Regions from separate parts of the Pectobacterium odoriferum genome, predicted to be linked through region 1. Evidence: riboswitches for the same ligand, from Rfam matches in the RefSeq annotation. Region 1 holds a riboswitch; each other region holds the start of a gene.
What was found. Region 1 has a riboswitch for thiamine pyrophosphate ahead of thiC (phosphomethylpyrimidine synthase ThiC). Riboswitches for the same ligand answer to the same signal wherever they lie in the genome.

Region 1 (6,219 bases):
AGATCAGCTTTGTCCGCAATTACATCAATCAGTTGAGTCTTATTCATAAGTTATCCTTACAGTGTGTTTATCGCTTGCTAAGCATCGAGTGCGACGGATATGCCCTTTCCCGTTTCAGGGTGTAATAGCACTCTCCTGCATACACGCACCGACAGCCACTTTTTTTACGCCCCCCAAATGTAGACCAGACAGGGTGCGAATGTGAAGCCTTAAGACAGGCCATTTCAGGCCTTAAATCACGTTTTATCGCGTTATTGATGCAAATTTATCCCGATGTTACTACTTCCGGCCTCACGCAGATCGGAACGGAGCCCTTTGATCAGCTCAATATCGCGTTCTTCGCAGGCCGCCAACAGGCGAAAAATCTCCCATTGGATGTCCCATTCTTCTTCAACTGCAGGCAAAACCTTGAGCTCATCGTCGGTCATTTCTTTGCCTGCTTGCGTCATTTCCAGCATGGCAACCGTGCGGATAGACGTTTCGCTAATCGCTATCGCATGTTCCAGCGTTTCACCGCTTAAGCGCGAATGAATCAGCTCGCCCAGTGCGATACAGGCATCAATAGCCGGGTAGACGCCATAAAGATCGTAATCTTCAGCAGCGGGAACCGCTTCTTCCAGCTTTTCCAACTGGCTATCGAAATTGACCTTAGCATCTTTAACAACCAATGTTTCCCATACGAGATCGAGAATGCGACGGTAAACCATCGCGTCGCCGAATTCTGTTTGACGACAAAACTCGTGGTAATTTGGATACATACGTTCACAAAGACATGACATGAAAGTGACATGTTGCCAGCTCGCCAGCTTTTCCAGACGTAAATGAATGGGATTACGTAACATTTTTATGCTCATTAACGGCGACGGACGGCAGTGTACCTGAAATCACAGTGACGCCCTATGCCTGAATTCCTAAAGTTTTACGACAATACGTTAGCGGCTTGCTGCCGTTGCCAACGCACAAATGCGGGACGATTTGATGCGACAGCATCAGCCCAACGGGTCGGCTCCGGTAAACGGTAGCCACGCATACAAGATTGTACCCAGTGCAATGCACTATCCCGACTGACTCGATGCCCCGTCGCCACAAACAGCGGATTACAGCGCGCTTTACTGCGCCATACCCAGCCAATCTGCTCGCCCTTATCCAGTAACGGCTGCTGGCTACCGACGCCCTCCGCCAATGGCTCAAACCGGCCACAAAGCCGACTTTTCGCCACGCCAATCGTCGGGACATCAACTAGCAGACCAAAATGGCTGGCAACGCCGAGACGACGCGGATGGGAAATCCCATGCCCATCGACAAACAGCAGATCCGGTTTCTGTTCAAGCAACGCCCACGCAGCGAGCAGCCCAGGACATTCACGAAACGAAAGAAAGCCGGGGATATAAGGCATTGTCGTGCTGATACGCGCAATCTTGTATTCTATCAGTTCCAACGAAGGATAGCGCATTACCGCAATCGCAGCGCGGGTTACTGAGCCTTCTTGCTCAAAGCCAACATCCGCACCCGCGATAAACGCGGGCTGCTCAAAAGGTAAATCGTCGTGGCGAATCACATCAGAAGCGCGGGCCAACTGCTCAGCCCGCAGCTGTTGTGTATCAATCACATCACCTCCTGTGAATCATGCATGATAAGCGCGGGACAACCGATGCACAGCTTCAACAAAAACGCCCGCATGCTCCGGCGGCACATCCTGATGAATGCCGTGACCCAGATTGAAAACATGGCCGTTGCCTTGTCCAAATCCAGCCAGGATCGATGCGACTTCCTGCTCGATCCGTGCCGGATCGGCATACAGCATCGACGGATCCATATTTCCCTGTAGCGCGACTTTATCACCTACGCGACGACGTGCATCAGCAATATCGCTCGTCCAGTCCAGCCCCAGCGCGTCGCAGCCGGTTTCCGCCATCGCTTCCAGCCACTGGCCGCCACCTTTAGTGAAGAGCGTCACGGGCACACGGCGACCTTCATTCTCGCGCTGTAAACCATCAACGATCTTGTGCATGTAATGCAGAGAGAATTCTTTGTAGTCGCGTCCGCTCAGCGCGCCGCCCCAGGTATCGAAGACCATCACCGCTTGCGCACCCGCGCGAATCTGCGCGTTGAGATAAAGAATGACACTATCAGCCAGCTTATCCAGCAACAGGTGTAACGTTTTAGGCTCGGCGAACATCATTTTCTTGATGACGGTAAACGCTTTGCTGCTACCGCCTTCAACCATATAGGTCGCCAGCGTCCACGGGCTGCCCGAGAAACCAATAAGCGGCACTTCACCCGCGAGGTTTTTACGGATCGTCCGCACCGCGTTCATCACATACCCGAGTTCCTGTTCTGGATCGGGGACAGGCAGGTTAACCACATCGGCATGCGACGTGATCGGGGAGTGAAAGCGTGGGCCTTCCCCCGCTTCAAAATAAAGCCCTAAGCCCATGGCATCAGGGATCGTGAGAATGTCAGAGAACAGGATCGCAGCGTCTAACGCATAGCGCCGTAAAGGTTGTAACGTGACTTCACAAGCCAGCTCTGCGTTTTTACACAGCGACATAAAATCACCCGCCTGCGCGCGCGTTGCCTTATATTCCGGCAGATAACGCCCCGCCTGACGCATCATCCACACCGGGGTGACATCAACGGGTTGGCGTAATAACGCCCGCAAATAGCGATCGTTTTTCAGATCAGTCATGTTCTTTTCCTTTCAACCTCACGGCGGTTCTACACCGGATAGATGTGATGAAACGGATGCGTTATAAGGCAAACGCTTTATGACGCAAATAGTACCACGTCAGCCTTCGTTCTCGTGATAAGTGCGGCACAGTACCACCGTATCTTCGATAAGCCGACGCGCCACGGTGCCCGGCGGAGGTAACTGCGGGAGTTGGTCATAGCGGAACCAGCCTGCATCACGCAGCTCTTTCGGATCGTGCTTGATGTCTCCACCCGCATAATCGGCCATAAACGCCATCATCAGAGAATGAGGGAATGGCCAGGGCTGCGAACTCACGTAACGCAGGTTTTTTATCTGAATTTGGCTCTCTTCCATGACCTCACGCACGACCGTCTGTTCCAGCGTTTCGCCGACTTCTACAAACCCAGCCAGCACGGTGTACATGTTTCCGCGATGTCGATTGTGCTGCGCCAGCAAAATTTCCTCGCCACGGCGAATCGCGACGATGATGCAAGGCGCGATCTGCGGATAATAGCGTTCTTTGCAGTGGTGACATAAGCACGCCAGCTCCGTTTTGCTCCGCACCATTTCATGGCTGCAGTAACCACAAAAACGATGAGAACGATAGAACTCAGCCAACTGTACGCCTCGCCCCGCGAGCTGGAATAACCCCACGTCCTGATCGAGCAACTGGCGAACTGATGCCATATCGGAATCTCGTCCCTGACAGACCAGCCAGACAGGCAACCCTTGCCATTCGCCGATTTGGCGAGCCGTTTTCCCCTGCAGCGACCACTCTATTGCCGTTCCGCGCGGCAATTCTCCCTGAGGTAGCCAGATTTGTACCGCGTCGCTAACCACCCACCAGCCGGTTTCATCACCTTTTAGCGTCTGTTCCATATCTTTTTATTGCTCCACTGCCACTTCACTGGCATTTTACATTCAGAGTGATTACATAAGTTTTATAACTGGGATTTCAGTTATTTCTTACCGTTCACGGAGTCAACAATGCTAAACCAGCTACAAAGTCTAACTGAATACGTTGGTGGCAATAATGCGTTAATCGACCAATGGCTACAAGCGCGTAAGCAGCTTCTGGTGGCTTACTATCATCTGGTTGGCATCAAGCCGAACAAGGAAGCGCTTTCTCTTTTGGATGAAGAGGCATTGGATAATTTTTGCCAGAATCTGGTGGACTATCTTTCTACCGGCCACTTTCATTTATACGAAAAAATGCTGCATGAAGCAGCGACGCACAGCGAACAAGTATTAGCGCTTTCCACCCAGCTCGACCTCGCCCTGCAAAATAACACGCAGCAAATTATGGCGTTTTACGATAGCCACCTGGCGGCAGCCATCGACCATGATAACTGCCTCGAATTCCAGCACGCACTCTCCCACGTCGGCGAAGCCTTGGAAGAGCGTTTTACGTTGGAAGACAGAATGATCCAGCAGGTTTACGACAAATAGCCGTCATTTGACGTTATTTCAGGACATCATCACACACTGTAAAGGCAACGCGGCACGCTTTGACATCTGCGTTTTGCCGACATACAGTGTAGGGGTTTTATTGGCCCGTTTAAGAGACGGGCATATCTTGTCGGAGTGCCTAGCGTGCTCGTGTTTTGTTTTACGAAATCAATCGTTATGACGAAACTTATGAGCGCACAGGCTGAGACCGTTAATTCGGGATCCGCGGAACCTGATCGGGTTAATACCTGCGAAGGGAACAAGAGTAATGCACCTCATTGAGCCCAAGGCTGTGTATTCCCACATACCTGCTCTGACGCTCAATATCATTATTACTCCCTCCGGCTCCAGACAAGCAATCTTCCCTTTACGTCTTACAGGAACTTGCTATGTCTACAGAACCCTTGTCTATAAAAACCTCGTCGGTAAAGACAGAGTTATCTACAGCATCCAAATCCGGTCGCCGTGAACAGCGTGCCGCCGCCCAGCAGTTTATTGAAACCTTACAGGGAACCGCCTTTCCCAATTCCAAACGCATTTACCTTACAGGTTCACGCGATGACATCCACGTACCGATGCGGGAGATTCAGCTTAGCCCGACGTTACTTGGCGGCAGTAAAGACAACCCCCAATACGAACCCAATGAGCCAATCCCGGTTTACGATACTTCAGGGCCTTATGGCGATCCGGCTGCGCAACCCGATGTCCGCATTGGGCTAGCGAAGCTGCGCGCCAGCTGGATTGCAGAACGTCACGACACCGAAGCGTTATCCGGCGTCAGCTCCGATTTCACCCAACAGCGTCTGGCGGATGCGGGTCTGGATCATCTGCGTTTCGAACACCTGCCACGACCTTTGCGTGCTAAAGCGGGCCAACGCGTCACCCAGCTCCACTATGCGCGACAGGGCATGATTACGCCCGAAATGGAATTTATCGCCATTCGTGAAAATATGGGGCGCGAGCGTATTCGCGGCGAGGTACTGCGCCAGCAGCATCCGGGGCAAAGTTTTGGCGCCCTTCTGCCAGAAAACATCACGCCGGAATTTGTCCGTCAGGAAGTGGCTGCCGGGCGCGCTATTATTCCCTCAAACATCAATCACCCTGAATCAGAGCCGATGATTATCGGGCGCAATTTTCTGGTGAAAGTTAACGCCAATATCGGTAACTCCGCCGTGACGTCTTCCATCGAAGAAGAGGTGGAAAAGCTGGTCTGGTCTACCCGCTGGGGCGCGGATACGGTGATGGATCTCTCAACCGGCCGCTATATTCACGAAACCCGCGAGTGGATTCTGCGTAACAGCCCCGTACCAATCGGGACAGTACCGATTTATCAGGCGCTGGAAAAAGTGAACGGCGTGGCGGAAAACCTGAACTGGGAAATGTTCCGCGATACGCTGCTGGAACAAGCAGAACAGGGTGTGGACTATTTCACCATCCACGCTGGCGTGCTATTGCGCTATGTTCCGATGACGGCCAAACGCCTGACTGGCATCGTCTCACGCGGCGGTTCCATTATGGCGAAGTGGTGCCTGTCGCATCACAAAGAGAGCTTCCTGTACGAACACTTCCGGGAAATTTGTGAAATTTGTGCCGCTTACGATGTCGCGTTGTCGCTGGGTGACGGTTTACGTCCGGGCTCCATTCAGGATGCCAACGACGAAGCCCAGTTTGCCGAACTGCATACGTTAGGTGAGCTGACCAAGATTGCCTGGGAATACGACGTACAGGTGATGATCGAAGGCCCCGGCCACGTTCCGATGCAGATGATCCGCCGCAACATGACCGAAGAGCTGGAACACTGCCATGAAGCACCATTCTATACGCTCGGCCCGCTGACTACCGATATCGCACCAGGTTACGATCATTTCACCTCTGGCATCGGTGCCGCCATGATCGGCTGGTTCGGCTGTGCAATGCTCTGTTACGTCACGCCGAAGGAACATCTTGGCTTGCCGAACAAAGAAGACGTCAAACAGGGGCTGATTACCTACAAGATCGCCGCTCACGCCGCTGATTTGGCGAAAGGCCACCCCGGTGCGCAGATCCGTGATAACGCCATGTCAAAAGCACGTTTCGAA
Region 2 (6,219 bases), 1.8 Mb from region 1:
TTCCACCGACGGAAAAGCAGGATTTCTCCAATAAGGTCGGTGTACTCATTACCATGGCCGCCGAACAGCCGCATACTACGGTGCTGGCATTCCTGTCGTCCGTGGATAACGATATCTTCCTGATTACGTTCCCCGAGACCTTTAAATCTCAGTTGCTCAAACGTAATCCACACTGCTTTTTTGCGATGGATGAACGCAGTCATTACACCTTCGAGCGAGCCATTGAATGGAACTACACCATTATTGAAGGGGAAGCGTTTATTATCGCGCGTGATAATCCGCTCTATGAAAAAGTACGCCATGAATTCGTCACCAAGAACCCGTGGGAAATCGCCTTCTTCACGCGTCCTGACGTCGAGGTTTACCATATTAAAAGTAAACAGCTCGTGTGCCCCGGTAATACCCAAACGCTTAACTGATACTAAAGAATGAACGGGATAGCGTTGCGCTATCCCGTTTTATACCCGTCATACTTCAAACTACATACATGTGCGTTGGCTTCTCTTACTCACCCCCTGTCACTTACTGGTGTAAGCGCCTGAGGATTCACGCGGTCGCTGCGTTATTCGGCCTTGTGGCCTCAGCACTTTGGGGCCAACGCTTTGCGTTGTTCAAAACGCTAACGTTTTGTTCTGTAATTTGAATTAGTTAGGGTATATCAGTAAACCTCTGCTTACATTGACAGGTCGATCACCATACGGCCAGTGATCTTTCCGCCTTTCATTTCAGCGAAAATGGCGTTGATGTCTTTCAGCGGGCGGCGGGTTACTTTCGGTTTAACTTTTCCTTCGGCTGCAAACTGGAAGGCTTCTTTCAGATCTTCTCGCGTGCCCACCAGCGACCCCAACACCTGAATACCATCCAGCACCAGACGTGGAATGTTCAGATCCATGGATTCCGGTGGTAGGCCGACGGCAACAATGCGTCCACCTGCGCGAACGGAATCTACTGCGGAGTTAAATGCTGCACGGGCGACGGCAGTGACCACGGTCGCATGTGCGCCACCTACTTTTTCCTGAATGATTCTGGCGGCATCTTCTTTGGCTGGATTGATGACCAGATCTGCACCTACCTCTGTAGCAAAGGCCAACTGTGCATCGTTCACATCGATAGCGATGACTTTCGCGTTAAAGACATTTTTGGCGTATTGCAGCGCCAGATTGCCTAATCCGCCCAGACCATAAATGGCGATCCACTGTCCCGGCTTGATTTGCGAGACTTTCACCGCTTTGTACGTTGTTACGCCCGCGCAGGTAATACTGCTAGCAGCGGCAGAATCCAGGCCATCTGGTACTTTTACCGCGTAATCGGCAACGACAATGCACTCTTCAGCCATTCCACCATCGACAGAATAGCCAGCATTTTTCACCGCGCGGCACAGGGTTTCGTTACCGCTATTACAATATTCGCAGTGGCCGCAACCCTGATAGAACCAGGCTACGCTGGCGCGATCGCCGGGTTTTAGCGATGTGACACCCGGACCTACTTCTTTAACGATACCGATACCTTCATGGCCGAGGGTGATGCCGGTAACATCGCCAAAATCACCGTCTTTGACGTGCAAGTCAGTGTGGCACACGCCACAGCATTCCATTTTTAGCAGGGCTTCACCATGCTGGAGGGGGCGCAGTTTCTTATCCTGAATCTCAATGGAATGATCTTTCGTAACAATGGCTGCTTTCATTAGTCTTCCTTTTACTGAATGTGTTGTGGATTATGATGTGTTTCGGTTCTACCTATAAAAGAGTACACGGTGGTTAGCGAGTTAATTAATCAGGAAGTGTTTAATTTTGTTACAGGGTGATAGCTGAGTAGGCGATGGCTCGCAGTGGTGGGAATGAATAGAGTTTATGATGAGTCAGAGAGGACGGCGCGTCCATGCGGCCGTGTTGTGGGGATAAGAGGGGCGGGCTACAGGGTTTTTTCTTTCGGTTCCCGAGTCCATTCAACCTTGCCTTTACCCGTGCTTTTGGCCTGGTAAAGTGCAACATCCACGCGCTTCATAAAGTGTTCAGTGGGTTCCTGAGGCTGTTTCTTACCCGCCCCAATACTGACAGAAAGATGATGCCTATTTTTAATTATGATTTTGTTCGCATTTTTTAATACTTCTCTTGCCAGCTTCTCTGCCCGAGCCTGTGTCCCGGCATACAGAATAATCGCGAATTCTTCGCCACCTATTCGGGTTGCGACGACTTCACTATTATCGAAACGGGAAAGAATATGGCCAAATTTACTTAATATTTCATCGCCTTTCGTATGACCATATTTGTCATTGATGACTTTGAAATTATCGATGTCGATAATAAATAAATAGGGTGTTTTCGTTTCGAGTTTTTTTAATTCGTTAATAAAAAACCGACGATTAGGAAGTTGCGTGAGTTCATCGCTAAATGACTGTATTCTGGCTTCGACGTACTTATTGTTGATTTGCTGTATCAGGTTATAAACACCAAATCCAACGCCAAACATACCAATAATTTTCAGTAAATCCTCAACGTAATATCCAATAAATTTAGTCTGATAAACAAACTCATCCATAAAATCAAACGTGGCGGAGCATATCCATACGTGTAACCCGAGGCGAATGGATAAGGCCGAAGTGTGATTAAGTGATATTTTACTGGTACACGATAAGATAAAAAAAAGAAAAATCAGTGCGATCGCATCGGTATAAAACCCAGGATTGTTGTGCAACTGCTCCTGAAAATCTCGATGCTTTAAGAACAGGACATTAAATATAACGATCAGCGCTGACGATAATAGGGCGAGCCTTACCGGGCAAGATGTCTTCTTGTTTTTATCAATGAAATCATGATCATATTGTTTAAAAGGCATCGCTCACCTCCTCTTGTATCACCTTTTAATCCTATCATGAAATAGATTGAATAGATTCAGTATTATGCTAACCGGTGGTGTACTCCAGAAGATGGTGTAGGGCGGACTGATTCTGCAAAAGCAGACGCCTGATTGATCAGGCGTCTTTACCGATTAAAAATCGGCTTTCAGTACCACGCGGTAGCGGGCTTTGCCGTCACGTACGTGCTGGATGGCATCATTGATTTTCGACATCGGGAACAGTTCCGTCTGCGGTTTCACGTTGGCACGCGAGGCGAGTTTCATCAGAGAACGCAGCTCATGCGGTGAGCCGGTAGAAGAACCAGAAACGCTGCGGTCGCCCGCGATAAGCGTGAAAGCTGGAACGCTGAATGGCTTCATCACCGCGCCGACGGTATGGAACTTCCCGTTATAGGCGAGCGCATTGAAGTAGGGCTGCCATTCCAGATCGACGCTCACGGTGTTGATGATCAGATCGAACTGGCCTGCCAGTGCGGTCAGCGCCTGCGGATCGCGGCTGTTGACGACCTTATCGGCACCCATCGCCAGCACTTCTTGCTCTTTGGCCGGGTTGGAACTGAATGCTGTGACTTCACAGCCCATCGCGTGCAGGAGCTTAATCGCGATATGCCCCAGGCCACCGATACCGATCACGCCGACGCGGCTGGTTGCGGTGACATGGTGCATTAACAGCGGTTTGAAGACGGTGATGCCGCCGCACAGTAACGGACCCGCCGATTCGATATCAATGGAATCAGGAAGCGGGATAGCCCACTGCCAGTTCGCGCGAATCTTATTGGCAAAGCCGCCTTTATTCAGGATGGTCGGCACGCTGCCTTGCTGACAGTTAGTTTGACTGCCGCTGATACAGGCATCGCAGTGCCCACAGCTGCGAGCCGTCCAGCCAATCCCGACGCGCTGACCAATCTTTAATCCTTTGCTTTTCGCCGCGTCACCCAGCGCGTGTACACGGCCAATCACTTCATGCCCGGCAACCAGCGGATAGCTCGACATCCCCCATTCGTTATCGATCATTGAGAGATCGGAATGGCACACGCCGCAGTAATCAACCACGACTTCGACGTCTTCCGCTTGCAGTTCACCCGCATCAAACTCATACAACTCCAGCGCTGCGCCTGCTTCCGGTGCGGCATAACTCTTTATCATCGTCATCACAATTTCCTCAGTATGGGTTTGATTAACCAGTCTAAAGGGTTATGGCATTTTTCTCTATGTCACAACGTGCCTGTGGGTTTTCATTTTGTGTCAGGTGGGAGTCGCGTGGGCGATGGCTTGCTTTACTGGCGTCACTTACTTATGCTGCGAAGCGTAAGATCCTATCCCATTAGGGCTATTTCATTTGCCATTTTGAACTTGGGCAGTGCTCAAAATCCTCACGTACTACGTGTACGCTCCGGTTTCTGCGCGCTGTCCGTGTCCAAACTGGCTGCACCATAACGCCTACTGGGATGGTTCTAATACATGACTCGGGGTGCCCTTCTTTGTGAAGGCTGAGAAATACCCGTACCACCTGATCTGGATAATGCCAGCGTAGGGAAGTCACGGTATGCCCACCGGTAGCCGCCTTCTTCCACGCCGGTTGGGAGACCTATGAACACTCGACCTGCCGACTTTTCTGCCGCTCAGGCAGCAACATCACTAACCCAATTCCGTTCTGCCTCGCCGCTGGTGCACTGTTTGACCAACGATGTGGTGCAATCTTTTACCGCTAATGTGCTGCTGGCGCTGAATGCGTCACCGGCAATGGTGGTCGATCCTGAAGAAGCTGCGCAGTTTAGCGCGGTGGCCGATGCGCTGCTGATTAATGTCGGGACGCTGGAACGTACGCGCGCTGAGGCGATGCGGGCGGCGGTAAACAGCGCACATCAGGCGGGTACGCCGTGGGTGCTCGATCCGGTTGCCGTAGGCGGGTTGACCTTTCGGAGTGAGTTTTGTCGAGAATTACTGGCGTGGAGGCCGACGGCGATTCGCGGCAATGCGTCTGAAATCATGGCGTTGGCGGGCTTAGCCGCACAGGGGCGTGGCGTGGATAGCGCCGATGATTCGCTGACGGCGCTCCCTGCCGCGCGCGAACTGGCTCGGCAAGTGGGGACGATTGTTGCAGTGACCGGCATGGTGGATTATGTCACGGACGGTGAGCGAGATATCGCGGTAACCGGCGGCGATAGCATGATGACGCGGGTGGTTGGCACGGGCTGTGCGCTGTCGGCGGTCGTCGCGGGTTTCTGTTCCTTAGAGGGGGATCGCTTATCCCACGTAGCGGCGGCGTGCTATGCCATGGCGTTAGCGGGGCAGCAGGCAGCTTCGACGTCGCAAGGAACGGGGAGTTTTATTCCCAATTTTCTCGATCGGCTTTATACCCTGTGCGCGGAGGATCTGGCATGAAGCGCATCAATGCGTTGACGATTGCGGGCACCGATCCGAGCGGCGGTGCGGGGATTCAGGCGGATTTAAAAGCGTTTTCTGCGCTGGGTGCTTACGGCACGTCGGTCATTACCGCGCTGGTGGCGCAAAATACGCGTGGCGTGCAGTCCGTCTACCGGATTGAACCGGATTTTGTCGCAGCGCAGCTGGATTCTGTGCTGAGCGATGTGCGTATCGACAGCGCCAAGATTGGCATGCTGGCGCAGACCGATATTGTTGAAACCGTTGCCGAGCGCCTGCGTCATTACGCCGTGCCTTTCGTGGTATTGGACACCGTGATGCTGGCGAAAAGTGGCGATCCGCTACTGGCTCCCGAGGCGGTGGAGTCGATCCGTCGTGAGCTGTTGCCGCTGGTGTCCCTGATTACGCCGAACCTGCCGGAGGCCGCCGCGCTGCTGAATACGTCATCGGCTACCAATGAGCGGGAAATGCGTGAGCAAGGGGAAGCGCTGCTGGCGATGGGCTGTCAGACGGTGCTGATGAAAGGCGGTCACCTCAGTGAAGCGGAAAGCCCGGACTGGCTGTTCAGCCGGCAGGCCGAACCACAGCGCTTTAGTTCCCCGCGTGTGAATACACGCCATACGCATGGTACTGGCTGCACGCTGTCTGCCGCGCTGGCGGCGCTGCGGCCACGTCACGATAGCTGGGGTGAGACAGTGAAGGTAGCGAAGGGCTATTTACAGCAGGCGTTACAGCAGGCCGACACGCTGGAGGTCGGGCACGGAATCGGCCCTGTTCATCATTTCCATCGCTGGTGGTAAAACGCACATGCAACCTGAAGTATGACGGGTATAAGTAAATTGACTTGTACTTTGCGTGACATATTTGCCAGTAATTTCAAATTAAATTAAGCGTATTCGGCATAGACAGTACGCGGTTCGTCCGGTTACTTTGCTGTGAAATCGTGGCGTTAATGTGAAATAGGATGTGGGGATAACA
Region 3 (6,219 bases), 1.1 Mb from region 1:
GGGCCGGATAAAAACTGGTACATGGTGTATCACGGTTATGAAAACGGCTTTATGACATTGGGGCGGCAGGCGATGCTGGAGCCGATCGTCTGGGGTGATGATGGCTGGTTTACATCCGCTGGATTCGATACCGGCAAACCGATTCGCAAACCGGAAGGCGGCGAGGCAGTGCCTCATGGCATCGGTTGGTCTGATAGCTTTACCGACGAGAAATTTCCGGCTCGCTGGCATTTTTACCGTGCCAATGCGGAGGAACTGAAGCGGGTCACGCTTAGCGATGGCAAGCTGCACCTGAAGGCAAAAGGCACGTCGCCGAAGAACAGCGCGCCGCTGACGATGATCCCTGGCGATCAGGCTTACCAAATTGAAGTCACGGCGAATTTTGCCCCCGGCGCACAGGCAGGGTTGCTGCTGTTCTATAACGCGAAGCTATACGTCGGGCTGTCGTTTAATCAGGACGGCACCGTAATGCACCGCTACGGGCTGGAAAGGGCGGAGAAGAAACTGCCGCATATTACGGGCAATGAGGTGCAGATTCTGATGAAAAACGATCGCCACATTGTGACGTTCTACACCCGCACCTCGGATCAGGAACCGTGGAAGAAATATCCGGTGCAGATGGAAGTGTCCGGCTACCATCACAACGTCGCGTATGATTTCCTCAGTTTGCGGCCTGCCCTGTATGCTTCAGGCGAGGGCGACGTCACGTTCAGTAACTTGCGCTATCAGGCTTTGCCTTAATTTCTCAATTCGAAGACGGACGTGAAATTCCCAGGATGGCGGCCGCTTCGGCGCTGCCATCTTGTAGCGCCTGAGTCGGCCCATCATAATAAATCTGCCCGTCCACGATCAGCACCGTACGTTTTGCGATCCGCATGGCATCATCCAGATTGTGGGACACCATCAACAGCGTGAATTGGCGCTCCTGACACACGCTTTCAACCAGATCGAGCATCTCCTGACGCAGCGCGGGATCGAGTGCCGAGAACGGTTCATCCAATAGCAGAATCGGCTGGTGGCGCACCAGACAGCGTGCCAATGCCGCGCGCTGGCGCTGTCCGCCAGAAACCTGCGAGGGCAGACGATCCAGAAGATCCACCAGACCGACCCGATCGGCGATCTGCCGTAGCGTCTCGCGCTGTTCTGCATTAAGCCGCAGGCCGGGGTGTAGCCCCAGCGCGATGTTTTGCCCGATTGTCAGATGAGGAAACAGGTTATTTTCCTGAAACAGAATCGAAACCGGTCGTTTAGCGGGAGGCGTCTCGCGGTGAGATTCGCCGTTAAGTCGTAATTCCCCGCTGTCTGCCATCAGGAAGCCCGCAACCAGATTCAGCAGCGTACTTTTCCCTGCGCCGCTGGGGCCGAGGATAGCGATGCGCTCTCCCAGCTTGACGTGAAAATCAAAGCGCATGGGCAAGTGTTGATAGAAGTAGGTCAATTTCTCAAGCGCGATCATGACGGCCTGCCAGTTTTTCAATCAGGGTAAATAACATAAAGCACAGCAGCATTAAGAGCAGCGCCGTGACTGCGCCGTCGGCGCTGCGATAGGAACCAATTTGCTGGTACAGATAGAATGGCAGCGTGCGGAATTGCTCATTACCGAACAGTGCAATGACACCAAAATCACCAATCGACAGCACGCAGGCAAAAGCCAACGCCTGCGCCAGCGGTTGTTTCAGCGCGGCGAGTTCGATCAGTCTCAGTCGCTGCCAGCCGCGAATATCCAGCGACGTGCAGAGTCGGTTGTAGCGTTCGGCAACGTCCAGCATTGGGTTTTCCAGTACTTTGATCGCGTACGGAATTGCCATCAGCGCGTTGGTGAACACCACCAGTGCGTAAGGGGATTGCGGTAGCCCGATGCTGTTATTCAGCAGCAGGAAAAAGCCGGTTGCCAGCACAATGCCCGGCATGGCGAGGATGAGCATACCGCTCAGGTTCATCAACTGCCCGTACAGTGGTTTCTGACGTAATTTTAGCTCGCGGCTGCTCCAGAGCAGCATCATGGTTAGCACCAGACACAGGAGTCCCGCGCCTAAGGCAATGCGCAGCGAGGTAAACAGCGTTTGCCAGAGCACAGGCTGTTGCAGCACGGTAACCAGCGATCGGTTTACGCCATCCACCACCACGGCCAGTAAAGGGGGGACGACCAGCAGCAACAGCGCACCAATCAGCAGGCCGTCGGTGACGCGGCTTAAGGCGCTATCCTGCGGATTGCGCCAGGCAAGCTGTTGTGTGCTGCCGACGGGTAGAATCCGTCCCAGCCGCTGGCTCAGCAGCACCAAGCCGAGACAGCAAACCATCTGAATTAACGCCAGCAGTGCCGCGCGCCCCGGATCGTAATCAAAGCTTAATGCCTGATAGATAGCCAGTTCAATTGTGGTCGCCTGCGGGCCACCGCCCAGCGACAGCACCGTAGCAAAGCTGGCGAAGCAGAGCATAAAAATCAGTGCGCCAGTGGGTAAAATCTGTCGGCGCAGGGCGGGCCATTCCAGCAGGCGGAAATGCTGCCAGCTGTTCATACCCAGATTCGCCGCCAACTGACGTTGCTCGGTGGCGATGCCTTCTAACGACTGCAACAGCAATCGGGTTGCCAGCGGCAGATTGAAGAAGACGTGCGCCAGCAGGATGCCCTGCAACCCATAGGGCGAAAACGTGTATTTCAGGTCAAACCAGCCCAGCACAGAGGCCAGCCAGCCTTGCCGACCATAAACGCTGAGCAGGCCAAAAACAGCGACCAGCACCGGCAGCACCAGCGTCATTGCGCACAATCGTAGCAGCCAGCGATGGCCGGGAAAGCGCCGTCGATACAGCGCTCTGGCAAGGAAGATCGCCGGAACGGTAGAAAACAGCGCAGAGAGAAAGGCCTGCCAGAAGGTAAACCGAATGACATGCCAGAGATAGCTGTCATGCCATAGCGTGCGCCACTGGCTTTCGGGCGCCTGTAGCCATAGCGCGCCGAAAGCCAGAGTGGCAACGGAAATTAACAGCGTTGTGGCCAGTAGCCCCGGCCACAGACGTCCGCCGATCAGTGGCTGACGGCGCGTTGCCATGCCTGAATCCACTGCGTCCTTTGGTCGGCAACGTCCTGTGCGCTGAACTGCATGGCTTTCTCAGGAACCGCGAGCGCCGCGAAGCCCGCAGGCAGGTCGGTTTTAACCGCTGGATACATCCAGTTTGTGGTAGGGATAGCCTGCTGGAAGGTTGGGCTCAGGATGAACTGCATAAAGCGTTTTGCCAGTTCGGGATTTTTGCTGGAAGCCAACTGCCCGGCGATTTCAATTTGCAGATAGTGCCCTTCGCTAAAGGTGGCCGCCGCGTAGTTGTCTTTCTTTTCTTCAATGATGTGATAGGCCGGTGACGTGGTGTAGCTCAGCACCAGATCCGCTTCCCCTTTCAGGAACAGACCGTAGGCTTCACTCCAGCCTTTGGTTACGGTAACGGTTTTCTTCGCCAGCTTCTGCCAGGCTTGTGGCGCATCGTTGCCGTACACTTTCTGCATCCACAGCAGTAAGCCCAGTCCCGGTGTGCTGGTGCGCGGATCCTGATAGATCACTTTCCACGGTGCATTGCTGTCCACCAGCTCATGCAGGCTTTTCGGCGGGTTTTTCAGCGTGTCTTTGTTATACACAAACGCAAAGTAGCCGTAGTCGTAAGGAACGAACGTCTTATTGCTCCAGCCGCCCGGCACCGTGACGGCACGGGTGTCCTGACCGTGTGGCGCAAACAGGCCGGTTTGTTCTGCGGCCTGCAACAGGTTGTTGTCCAGTCCCAGAATGATGTCCGCTTTGCTGTTTTTGCCTTCCATACGCAGACGGTTCAGCAGCGAGGCACCGTCTTCCAGTGCGACGAAATTCAGTTCGCACTCGCACTCTTTTTCAAATGCGGTCTTGATGACAGGGCCCGGACCCCATTCGGAAGCGAATGAATCGTAGGTATAAACGGTAAGCGTAGGCTTGGCGAAGGCCGAAGCCGAGAGCAGTAACAGGCAAGGCAGGCTGATTTTCAGCGCGGTGGCTGAACGGTGTAGTAATTGATTTAACACTTTGCACTCCTGAGAATCATAGGGTGGCAAAGGACTTTGAGGCAGCAATAAGCCACACTCTCAAATCCCTTCGCCGGTATTAACCGGATCAGGTTCGACGGGTATCTTCTCAGCGAAAAATTTTCCGCACCCCGTTGAGAACGGCACATTGTAAAGGGTTAAGTCGGGCAGCGAAAGGCTCTCAGCGTTCCGGCGGTGCAAACCAGGCGGATTTAAAATCAAACCAGCCCAACATATTCATCCTGACGCCGCGCATACTGCGCTGCCCTTGAAGTTGCAGCCAGTGGTGCAACAGCGGATACAGTTGGCCGCTATCGATCAGTTTTTCACACCATTCCGCCATCGGCAGCGAGTGACTGCGCCACTGCTGCGCGTCCGCATGCAGATCGTCATCCAGACAGTGCTGCACCAGTGGGAGTTCGTAGAGCATCGCGAACAGGGAGAATTCGAGCGGTAAATAACAATTCACGCTGCTAAACCAGATATCGCTCTCGGCATTGCCTTGATACCAGTCTTCGTAGCTGACCGTCTGGATATGCAACGTGACGCCGTGCTGCGCCAGTAGCGTGCGCATAATCTCGCTTAATATCCGGTATTCAGGGTGTGCCTGATAGAACGTGAGTGTGACCTCCGTCAGCCCTTTCGGAAGGGATTGCGGCACATCGGGATGGTGATGGTGCCAGCGCGGCAGCAGGCTGTAGGCCGGTGACCAGTCACGCTGATTGCTGGTATTGGCGTGGTTGAGTAGCGAAATCGGGTTAAATACCTGTCTGAGCCACTGCTGAGCTTCCGGTCGTGATGCTAACGGCGAACGCTTGTCGAACAGCAGGAAATAGCCGCCTTCTTCCATCCGGCTTTCTAACTGTTCGTGACGAGAATTGTCAGACTGGAGTTGGATCGATACCGGCATTTCCTCCGGTTCGTCCGGCAGGACCCAGATATTGACCTCATCAATCAACGCCCGATAGCCAAAATAATCATCGAAGGCGCGGATCTTCAGTTGATTGCTGTTATTACGCACCACGGCGTAAGGGCCGGTGCCAATCGGGTGTTGGGCAAAATCCGGTAGCGTTTTCCACTCTTGCGGCAAAATCATGGCGTGCACGCTGCCTAATAGCCACGGTAGCCAGTTATCCGGGCTGTTTAGCTGGATATCGATCACGAATGGCATCGGCGACGTTACGGCTTCAAGATGAGAAAAGAGTGGAAGCGGAATAAGGCGAGAGAGTGATGTGGTGATGTCATCCATTGTGAGCTCGCGCCCATGATGAAAGCGGATAGCCGGGCGCAGATAAAAGCGCCAATGCAGGGGAGAGATCATCTGCCAATGGTGAGCCAAATCGGGTTCAATTTCCCCATTTTCCTCATTTATATTGGTGAGTCCGCTGAAGATTTGCCGGGCAATGTGCATCTCTGAACGCCGTAGCGCCGAGCCGGGCAGTAAATTGCGTAAAGGACGGTAATAGAGGATGCGCAGAATGTGCTTCCCCTGCCGGAAGCTCCGCCCAAGGTGGGCAAGTAGCATCTGGCGCACCGCCTCCTTGTCACCCACCAACTGCACCAGTTGTTCAATGCGATCCTGTTCCAGCAAATCTTCGGCACGCTGTTGCTGTAGCGCCAATCCGGTATAAACAAAGGAGAGCTGCGAGCGCTTTCCTCTTCCAGCTTCGGCTTGCCAGATGAGCCAGCCTTCCTGCTGCATCGCGTTCAGCAGCGAACGGATATGGCGGCGTGAGCAATTCAACACACCGGTCAGCTCTTGCAGTGTGGTGTCGGTGGTTTGTCCCTGAAAATGTTGCCACAGGCGGATGAACTGTTGCTGCAATCGAGGAGAAGACATAAAAGAGGAACTCCCTGCACTAAAGTCATCAATTTATCTTTCCCTATATTACGTCGATACTTTCTAACAAGGAAAGAGAGGAGGTGGCTCATGGCAATTTCCCGTTTGTCCCAGTTCTATCGAGCCTACTTATCGACCTGTAAAGCGAAGTGGTTGCGGTGGATGTCTACCCAACAGCGCATTGCATTATTGCAGCAGGCGACGCAGTGGCACCTGAAAGACATGTCCGACGATGAGTACCGCCATTGGCTTTAGGTGGTGCAAGGAAACGTATTCTGAGTAATGGTGACGTTTCACCAGCCAGCGAGTTTTTTCGCTGGCTTTTTTTATGGCGTTT

Region 2: another riboswitch for thiamine pyrophosphate. It lies ahead of thiM (hydroxyethylthiazole kinase); the one in region 1 lies ahead of thiC (phosphomethylpyrimidine synthase ThiC).
Region 3: another riboswitch for thiamine pyrophosphate. It lies ahead of thiB (thiamine ABC transporter substrate binding subunit); the one in region 1 lies ahead of thiC (phosphomethylpyrimidine synthase ThiC).

What each region holds. Positions count from the first base shown of each region.
Region 1 is NZ_CP034938.1:262,412-268,630, reverse strand. It holds gene hupA (nucleoid-associated protein HU-alpha) at 1-47, opposite strand, end outside; gene EO763_RS01160 (YjaG family protein) at 252-842, opposite strand; gene nfi (deoxyribonuclease V) at 920-1,609, opposite strand; gene hemE (uroporphyrinogen decarboxylase) at 1,625-2,689, opposite strand; gene nudC (NAD(+) diphosphatase) at 2,789-3,571, opposite strand; gene EO763_RS01140 (Rsd/AlgQ family anti-sigma factor) at 3,680-4,141, shown strand; TPP riboswitch at 4,263-4,417, shown strand; gene thiC (phosphomethylpyrimidine synthase ThiC) at 4,531-6,219, shown strand, end outside.
Region 2 is NZ_CP034938.1:3,494,807-3,501,025, reverse strand. It holds gene EO763_RS15725 (hypothetical protein) at 1-419, shown strand, start outside; gene adhP (alcohol dehydrogenase AdhP) at 674-1,684, opposite strand; gene EO763_RS15715 (GGDEF domain-containing protein) at 1,912-2,835, opposite strand; gene ahr (NADPH-dependent aldehyde reductase Ahr) at 2,989-4,008, opposite strand; TPP riboswitch at 4,314-4,410, shown strand; gene thiM (hydroxyethylthiazole kinase) at 4,447-5,241, shown strand; gene thiD (bifunctional hydroxymethylpyrimidine kinase/phosphomethylpyrimidine kinase) at 5,238-6,041, shown strand.
Region 3 is NZ_CP034938.1:4,192,423-4,198,641, reverse strand. It holds gene EO763_RS18920 (family 43 glycosylhydrolase) at 1-741, shown strand, start outside; gene thiQ (thiamine ABC transporter ATP-binding protein ThiQ) at 746-1,456, opposite strand; gene thiP (thiamine/thiamine pyrophosphate ABC transporter permease ThiP) at 1,443-3,050, opposite strand; gene thiB (thiamine ABC transporter substrate binding subunit) at 3,026-4,006, opposite strand; TPP riboswitch at 4,090-4,186, opposite strand; gene sgrR (HTH-type transcriptional regulator SgrR) at 4,224-5,882, opposite strand; gene sgrT (glucose uptake inhibitor SgrT) at 5,973-6,137, shown strand.